DNA from 2 places in the Lentibacillus sp. Marseille-P4043 genome. Region 1 is predicted to be linked to the other one. Evidence: riboswitches for the same ligand, from Rfam matches in the RefSeq annotation. Region 1 holds a riboswitch; the other holds the start of a gene.
What was found. Region 1 has a riboswitch for S-adenosylmethionine ahead of C8270_RS10485 (methionine ABC transporter ATP-binding protein). Riboswitches for the same ligand answer to the same signal wherever they lie in the genome.
Positions count from the first base shown of each region.

Region 2: it holds a riboswitch for S-adenosylmethionine, as region 1 does, so the genes downstream of both, C8270_RS04390 (methionine ABC transporter ATP-binding protein) here and C8270_RS10485 (methionine ABC transporter ATP-binding protein) in region 1, are expected to answer to the same signal.

Region 1 is NZ_LT984884.1:2,153,664-2,158,526, forward strand. It holds gene C8270_RS10465 (arsenate reductase family protein) at 1-258, shown strand, start outside; gene gcvH (glycine cleavage system protein GcvH) at 336-719, shown strand; gene C8270_RS10475 (toprim domain-containing protein) at 1,013-1,366, shown strand; gene C8270_RS10480 (thioredoxin family protein) at 1,377-1,691, shown strand; SAM riboswitch class I at 1,781-1,890, shown strand; gene C8270_RS10485 (methionine ABC transporter ATP-binding protein) at 1,969-2,997, shown strand; gene C8270_RS10490 (methionine ABC transporter permease) at 2,987-3,655, shown strand; gene C8270_RS10495 (MetQ/NlpA family ABC transporter substrate-binding protein) at 3,675-4,502, shown strand; gene C8270_RS19985 (hypothetical protein) at 4,734-4,863, shown strand, end outside.
Region 2 is NZ_LT984884.1:826,844-831,706, forward strand. It holds gene C8270_RS04375 (M20 family metallopeptidase) at 1-90, opposite strand, end outside; gene C8270_RS04380 (MetQ/NlpA family ABC transporter substrate-binding protein) at 143-961, opposite strand; gene C8270_RS04385 (methionine ABC transporter permease) at 974-1,624, opposite strand; gene C8270_RS04390 (methionine ABC transporter ATP-binding protein) at 1,614-2,645, opposite strand; SAM riboswitch class I at 2,719-2,822, opposite strand; SAM riboswitch class I at 2,910-3,017, opposite strand; gene C8270_RS04395 (NAD(P)H-quinone oxidoreductase) at 3,144-4,121, opposite strand; gene C8270_RS04400 (MATE family efflux transporter) at 4,417-4,863, shown strand, end outside.

The DNA of each region.
Region 1 (4,863 bases):
GTGGACAATCCACCGACAAAGGAAGAACTGTTGGATTTTATTGAGAAAAGTGGATTACCAGCTAAAAAGTTTTTCAATACGAGCGGGAAAAAGTATCGTGAGTTAAACATCAAGGATAAAATTAAAGATGCGACAACTGAAGAAATGGCGACAATACTCGCATCTGATGGTATGTTAATAAAACGACCAATTGTTACGGATGGACAAAACGTAACGGTTGGATTTAAGGAAGAAACGTTTGCTGAAATTTGGCTGTAGAAAATAAGCTGAAATACTAGAAATAAAAGCTATTACCTTGTATAGTAATAGTGCAATTAATTAACGGAGGGATTTCAATGAGCTTACCAAAAGACTTATTATATTCAGAAGAACACGAATGGGTAAAAAAAGAAGATGACAAAGTACGTATCGGAATTACAGATTTTGCACAAGATGAACTTGGCGATATTGTGTTTGTTGAGCTACCAGAAGTAGGCGACGATATCGAAGCCGATGAGCCTTTCGGAAGCGTCGAATCTGTTAAAACTGTTTCGGAATTGTACGCTCCAATCAGTGGAAAAGTGGTTGAAGTGAATGAAGAGCTAGATGATAGTCCAGAATTTGTTAACGAATCTCCATACGAAAAAGCATGGATGATCGTTGTTGAGCCATCAAATCAATCAGAGCTTGACGAACTATTATCAGCTGAAAAATATGAAGAAGTTATTCAAGAAGACTAATCACAAAATCATACAATAATTTTAGGCTGGCTTGCATCTTTGAAAAAGGATGTAAAGTCAGCCTTATTCGCATCATAGTATTGTTATATAGGGCTGTTCAAAAGGTACAATAATAAGTATCCTTCGAAAAACATAAAAGAGATTGTCTATTAGATCGGTTGCAATTTGGATAAGTCATTAAATCTTTCGGATCCATAAGTCTATGCTGCTGCAACCTTACTTGTGATTTGTTACTTTTTGAACACATACTTACGAATCATATTGCTTGATTCCATAAGGAGTGCTATGTGATGATGACACACGAATCGGAAAAGGTTATTATTGTCGAAGGTCTTACGGACAAAAAGCAAATCAAAAAAGTAATCACGGACGATGTGGAGATCATTTGTACAAATGGTACACTCGGTGTGGAACGATTTGATGAACTTTTATACACGTACGATTTAGACAATAAAGATGTTTTTATCTTAGTTGATGAAGACAATTCAGGGATTAAATTACGCAAACAATTAGCGCGCGAGCTGCCACATGCTGAACATATTTATGTTAGCAGTGAATATCGTGAAGTTGCGACAACGCCTGAACAAATACTCGCAACTGTCCTAGTAAGTAAATCTATTGCGGTTAATCCGATATTTTTGATTTAGGGTGATTCCTTTGCAAGAAATAACAACGGAAGTGTTACAGCAAGATCATTATTTATTATTTATTCATACTCCTTTTTGTGGGACTTGTGCATTAGCGAGAACAATGCTGGATAAAATTGAATCTGTCCATCAGGAGTCTATTTTTTATCATATGAATGCGTCATTTTATCCTGATTTTATGCAGGACAATCAGATTGAAAGTGTACCATGTCTGCTGATCAAAACTGACAATGAAGTGCAAGAAAAAGTGTATGCTTTTCATTCGATTGCCAATATTTATAGCTATTTAATGAAGTATAAACCAGAGCTGTTCGTTGGGAATTGACGGTTCCGACTTAACGAAAGAAAATTTATATTGACACAAAGAAATAAGCGTGCTATTATCGAATTTATCAATTTAAATGAATTTAAAATCTCTTATCTTGAGCGGTGGAGGGACTGGCCCTGTGAAACCGCGGCAACCTTCAAACTTAAATGTTTGAAAGGTGCCAATTCCTGCAAAGTAATACTTTGACAGATGAGGGGACGCAAAGACATATAATACGTCTTTCTGTTCTCTTACAGAAAGACGTTTTTTTTATGAACAACTAGGAGGAATACTTGTGATTTCGATAGAGAATTTAAGCAAAGTTTTTACATCTAATAAAAAGCAAATCACGGCTGTTGACGATTTAACACTTGATATAAAAGAAGGAGGTATATTCGGTGTTATTGGCTACAGTGGTGCTGGAAAAAGTACCTTTGTTAGATTACTAAATCGTTTGGAGGATCCTACACATGGGCAGGTGACCATTGATGGGCAAGATATTACCAAACTAAATTCAAATCAACTGCGCTTAGCTCGGCAGGAAATTGGAATGATTTTTCAACATTTTAATTTACTATGGTCACGCACAGTTAAGGATAATATTGCATTTCCTTTGGAGATTGCCGGTGTACCAAAGACTGAGCGGGAGAGGCGGGTTAACGAGTTAATCCAGTTAGTTGGACTTTCTGAACGTGAAAATGCTTATCCATCGCAATTGAGTGGTGGACAGAAGCAACGTGTCGGAATTGCTAGAGCACTCGCCAACAATCCGAAAGTTCTGCTTTGTGATGAGGCAACATCCGCACTTGATCCGGAAACGACAAATGCTATTTTAGATTTATTAGTGGATATTAATAAAAAGCTTGGGTTAACGATTATTTTAATAACCCACGAAATGCACGTCATTCGTAAAATTTGCAAGCAAGTTGCTGTCATGGAAAACGGTAGAATTGTGGAACAAGGTGATGTGCTAGATGTATTTTTACGACCAAAGCAACAAGTGACGAAAAAATTTGTAGAGCAGGTAATGGGGACCCAAGACGAAAATGAAGGCGTCAATGAATTGGTAAATACCTATGAACACGGAAAAATAGTTCGACTTCATTTTATCGGTGAAACAACCAACCAAGCATTAATCAGCCAAGTAGCTAAAAAATTTGCGATTGATATTAATATTTTACAAGGGAAGATCACACAAACGCAGGCAGGAGCCTATGGAACCTTGTTTGTACAAATGGAAGGGAAAACAGAGGAAATGGATAAGGCGATTGATTTTATCACTCAAACCTCAGTAGAAGTGGAGGTTGTTCGTGATGCTAACTAATTTATTTCCAAATCTCGATGTGCAGGATTTTTGGACAGCAACATACGAAACGTTTTATATGACGTTACTTTCGTTAGTTGGAACATTTATATTAGGGATTCTACTTGGATTACTTTTGTACCTGACAGCGAAAGATGGTATTTGGCAGAACAAGTTTCTTCATTTTATAGTCGCAGCGATTGTGAATGTATTTCGCGCCATTCCTTTTATTATTTTAATTTTATTGTTATTCCCGTTTACTGATTTTCTTATAGGTACGATCCGTGGTCCAAACGCTGCATTACCAGCACTCATTATCGGTTCAGCGCCATTTTATGGACGACTTGTTGAAATTGCTCTAAAAGAAGTAGATAAAGGTGTTTTAGAAGCAGCTAAAGCAATGGGAGCTAAAACACGCACGGTTATTTTCCGGGTGTTGTTACCAGAATCGATGCCAGCGCTAATTTCAGGAATCACGGTTACCGCGATTGCCTTAATTGGTTACACAGCAATGGCTGGTGTTATCGGAGCTGGTGGCTTAGGTGATTACGCATACTTTTACGGGTTTCAACGACGTGACTTTGACGTTGTGTTCGTTTGTACCATATTAATCGTTATCATTGTATTTATTTTTCAATTCATTGGCGACTTTGTTTCCAATAAATTAGATAAAAGATAAAAAAAGGAGAGAATTTATCATGAAAAAGATTTTAGCTATTGTTTCAGTATTAACTGTTCTCATTTTAGCAGCATGTGGTGGAGATTCGGACGAAGGTGATTCAGGCAATAAGACAATAAAAGTTGGCGCTTCTAGTGTACCGCACGCAGAAATTTTAGAAGAAGCAAAACCACTTCTTAAAGAAAAAGGCATTACACTTGAAATAGAAGAATACCAAGATTATGTCTTGCCTAACGATGATTTGGAAAGTGGCGAGTTAGATGCCAACTATTTTCAACATATTCCTTATTTAGAAACACAAATCGCTGAAATAGGTTATGATTTCACGCAAATAGGTGGCATTCATATTGAACCAATGGGAGTTTATTCGAAAACAATATCCGGTGTCGATGAGATAAAAGATGGTACAGAAGTTATTTTAAGTCGTTCAGTCGCTGACCATGGACGTATATTGGCATTGTTTGAACGAGAAGGCTTGATCGAGCTTGATGATAGTGTGGATACAGTCGATGCAACGGTTGATGATATCGTGGATAATCCCAAAAACTTAAAATTCTCTGCAGATGTGGATGCGGCGCTATTACCTGAACTATACAATTCGGAGGAAAATGCATTAGTGGCGATTAATACAAACTATGCAATTGAGGCGGGATTGAACCCATTGGACGATGCCATTATATTAGAGGGTGATGAATCCCCTTATGTGAATGTTGTCGCTGTTCGTACAGAGGATAAAGATAATAAGGCATTGAATACATTAGTTGATGTATTGCATTCGAAAAAAATTCAGGACTTTATTTTAGAAAAATATGAAGGTGCAGTTGTCCCAGTAAATGGGGAAGAATAACTTTTTTTGTAAATCTTGAGTAAATAGTAGTAATTCGTTGCAAAAAGATAAATATGATGAAGAAAGATGGCTATGTTTTGTTTATTGGAGAATATCCAATTCATTGCGCCAACCTACGTTTATATCCGTTTTGTAATGGGAATCGTCCTTATGGTAGCATTAAAATTGTTAAATAAATTGAAAGGATGATTCACTATCCATAGTGGAATAAGGATCAATCACACTCCCGAAATGGAGAAAGCAATGCAACAGTCGCACGGAATGGGCTATGCAGAATACGGGAGGAAGTTAGACAATCGTATCGTTGTTGAAAAGAGAAGACAACAGGAATACGAAGAATGTAAACATAAAATTGCCGAAA
Region 2 (4,863 bases), 1.3 Mb from region 1:
ACTTGTATGAACATATTTTTCTTTATTTTCCTCTACATTTTCAATAATACGTTGTTTGATTTGATTCAACCCTTGTGTAATAACAGTCATTATCATCCGCTCCCCTATTTTGATTTATTTGTTTACTTTCTACACCAGAATCCTAGTAACCAATTTTGCTTAACGGTACAAATGTTGGTATTGAGTTTCCATTACGTTCTTCCATAATAAAATCTGCGACATCGTCTGATTGATAAATCTCTGCCAACTTGTTTAATACCTCATCATCTTTGTCTTTTGTTTGAACGGCAATGATATTAATGTATGGTGTTGCTGTTTCATCCTCGTGATAAATGGAATCCTCTAAAGGACTAAAGCCAGCGTCTACTGCTATTCCATTATTAATAATCGATGCATCAACATCCGGTAAAACACGCGGGGTTTGGGCTGCCACTAATGTTTCAATCTGTATGTTCTTAGGATTTTCGGCAATTTTATCAATTGATCCATTCCCATCAAAATCATCTACTAGCTTAATTAGGCCCGCTTCTTGAAGTAGCAACAATCCTCGCCCCATATTTGTTGCCTCTTTTGGTAGAGCAATTGTCGCACCATCGGGTAAATCATCTACTGAATCATATTTTTCAGAGTACAACCCCATTGGTGCAATGACCGTTGTCGCAATTGGAGTAAGATCTAAATCATGTTCTTTAATAAATGCGTCAAAGTATGAAACAGTTTGAAAGGCATTTACATCAATCTCTCCTTCTGCAAGTGCCAAGTTTGGTTGAACATAGTCAGAAAAGCGAACAATCTCAACATCAATTCCCTCCTTTTTTGCCTTTTCTGCAACATAATCCCAAATTGTTGTGTCAGAACCGCTAATTCCTACTTTTACACTTGATGCTGCATCACCACTTGAGCAAGCACTGATACCCATTGACAAAATCATAAGTAATAATAGAAAACCAACTTTCTTCATAATCCTCTCTCCCTATCGTCGTCTAATTTTTCTTGATAATATATTTCCAGTGGATTGTAGACCTTGAACCATGACGACAAGTATCGCCACTGTAATAACCATAACTACCGTGTCAAAGCGCTGATACCCATATGTAATTGCTAAATCTCCGAGTCCACCGCCGCCGATCGCACCAGCCATCGCTGATGCACCGATTAACCCAATTGTTGCAATCGTTAACCCTAATAAAAGTGAACTTAATGCTTCTGGAATTAAAAAGCGAATTATGATTTGTCTCGGTGTTGCTCCCATTGCTTGAGCGGCCTCCATGACACCAGGGTCAACCTCTAACAACGAGTTTTCAATTAACCTAGCAATATATGGGCCTGAAAAAAGTACCATTGGAACAATTGCTGCTGCGGTTCCAATTGATGTTCCTACAACTAATCGGGTAAATGGTATAACTGCAACCATCAAAATAATGAAAGGTATCGAGCGGAACACATTTACAATTGCATTTAAAACATTAAATACCGGAGCATTTTCCCATAAATGTCCTTTACGTGTTACAACGAGCAAGATACCTAATGGTAAGCCAATGATCGTAGCGAATAATAATGAAAATGCAACCATCGAAACTGTTTCCCATAGGGCTGCGATAATTTGATCCCAATCAACTAACATCCTCTAATACCTCCTTCACTGTTACCTTTTGTTGGTTGATATGCATAATAACTCTACTCACTTCTTTTGCTTCACCTGCAAACTTCACGATTAAGTTTCCAAATGGTGTCCCTTGCAATTCTGTAATACTACCAAACAAAACATTTACCTCTACATCAAATCGCTTGGCTATTTGAGATAACAGTGGATAACCTGCCGATTCCCCAACGAACACAATCCGGTAAATTTGATTGGTAGATTCTTGTGATTGAATTAATTGATGAACCGATTCTGGTATTTCATCATGCATGACTGTACTTACAAAGTTATGGGCAGTTTCCGTTTTAGGCTGGGCAAATACATCAAATACAGATCCCGATTCAATCATTTTACCCTGATCAAGCACTGCAACCTTATCGCATATTTCACGGATAACCCCCATTTCATGAGTAATGATTAGAATGGTAATGTTATATTCCTGATTAATTTTCTTCAAAAGCCTCAAGATTGAATTCGTTGTCTGCGGATCAAGTGCCGATGTTGCCTCGTCACACAATAGAATGGATGGCTGTGTTGCCAAGGCTCGGGCAATACCTACTCGTTGTTTCTGGCCACCTGAAAGCTGATCCGGGTAATTATCAGCCTTATCACTCAGTCCGACAAACTCCAACAGTTCATTAACTCTTTTTTTAACTTCTTCCTTAGGCGTCTTCATTAGTAATAATGGCATTGCCACATTCGTAAAAACCGTTTTTGAATTTAATAGATTAAAGTGTTGAAATATCATTCCAATGCTTCGTTTTGCTTCCCTTAATTCCTTTGGGGAAAGACTGAGTAGATCCTGGTTATTTACAACTACTTTTCCAGAAGTCGGTTGTTCAAGTAAATTCACACAACGTATCAATGAACTTTTTCCGGCACCACTAAATCCAATAACACCATATATTTCGCCTTTTTCAATCTGTAAATCAACATCATCCAGTGCCTTTATCTGTTGTTCACCACTTTGGTATATCTTCGTTACATTCTCAAAAGTAATCATAATTCCCCTCCTCTTTAAAATGAAAAAATGCCCCTTCTTGAAAAACAAGAAGAGGCATTTACGAGTTTCCCTCTCCTTATCTTTCAAGCCTATTGCTTGCTGGAATTGGCACAGTACTTTTACAAGTCCGCTGCCGAGGTATCATAGGGCCAGCCCCTCCACCTCTCTGGATAAGAAGTCTTGCTATTTAGTTTTCACATAGAAGTAAAAAATCCCTCCTTATGATATTCATAAGAAGAGATTTGCATTCAATTCCGCTCACTCTTCTTATTTTCCAAGCATATGCTTGTTGGATTTGGCACAGTTCTTTTTATAAAAAGTCCGTTGCCGAGGTTTCGCAGGGCCAATTCCCTCCACCTCTCTGAATAAGAAGTTATAAATTATTCATTTGATATTGTTTAATACAATACTACCGTGACGAATCTTTGTCAATACACTTTTTGAAAAAATTGAAAAAGCGATACCTCACTATGGGATGGTTTCCTTGTTGTATCAATATTAATTAATCGAGATAACTATCTTACCAATGTTTTTATTTGCCTCCATATATCGATGTGCTTCTTGAATATCCTTGAAAGCAAAGGTATGATCAACAATGGGCTTCAACTTTTTCTGATTGAATAAGGGTATTGCTTTTCGAATAAATTCATCTGTCAAAGCTTTTTTATAAGCATCACTTCTTGGAGTTAGCAATGTTCCCTTCAGATGAATTCGTTTTGCAAGAATTGACATTAAATCTACTCGTTCAACCTCTGTTCCACCCAATACACCTATCAGTACCCAGCGGCCATCGATTGCAATGCTTTTTAAGTTTTTCTCCCAATAGGAAGCTCCAATAAAATCAAGTATGACGTTTACACCTTCTTGATTTGTACTTTTTAAAACTTCCTCCGCAAAGTTCTGTTCTTTATAGTTAATTCCAACATCAGCTCCGAGCGACCGACAAAAATCTAACTTCTCTTGTGAGCCCGCTGTTGTAATAATTTTTGCGTTTGTCATTTGCTTTGTTAATTGGATGGCCGCTGTACCAACCCCACTTCCACCTGCATGGATTAAAACTGCATCTTGATCTGTTAGATTACCCAACCAAAATAGAGTTTGGTATGCGGTTAGAAACACCTCTGGAATTGCTGTTGCTTCTTCAAACGATAAATTTTCTGGGATCTGTATCACTCGATCAGCTGGCATAACAACGTATTCTGCATAAGCTCCACCATTTACGAGGCCCATCACACGGGTTCCAACTTCTATATCTGTCCCGTCTGCAGCTTCTACCACTTCTCCGGCAACCTCTATACCTAAAATTGGATTAGGCATATACCCTGATTTACCTTCTCGTGTCATAATATCAGTACGATTGACTGCAAATGCCTTTACCTGAATTAGCAGCTCACCACTGCCTACAGTCGGGTTAGGAAATTCCTGAAATTGTAATTGCTCGGCACCACCAGGTTTATTAACTACAACTGCTTTCATAATAATAGCTCCTTGTAAACTTATTTTTGTTGAAAGTTAGTATATCATAATGGCATGTGTGTTTTAAAAAAAGTGATTGTCTGATGTAGTGTAACTTTAAGCAGCAAAGTGAATTATATTGACAGAACATGAGAACGATTTTGTTAGGTGATGGATAAACTGGGGGGATTTTTTCACCATTCAACTTAAATTCCCCCTTGTTTTGGAACATCCTCTACGCCATGGTACAGTTTGATGGACTATACTAAACGATAAGATTAAAATAAATAATAATTGGCATTCCGAGGTGATTCGTATGAGCTCTTTAAACCAACGTTTAGCGACACAATCTGCAACCAAAAGCTTTTTTCAATATTTCATTCCGACACTGCTTGGTATGATGCTGATGTCTATAAATGTTGTCGTGGATGGTATTTTTGTTGGAAATGGGGTTGGTTCTGTTGCATTGGCAAGTGTGAATATTGCGGTACCCGTCTTTTCCATCATCATTTCCATTTCCTTGCTTATTGGGGTAGGTGGCGGAACACTTTACTCAATGGCAATGGGAGAGGGAAATAAAAAACAAGCACAAAGGCTATTTACTACTTCGTTTGGCTTTTTAACGCTGATTACCATCATTATCTGTTTGATTGCCTATATAAATATAGATGGCCTAGCCCGTTTATTCGGAGCAAATGAACAAACACTTCCATATGCAGTTGACTACATGAGGATATTGTTGATTTTTTCATTAATTCTAGCC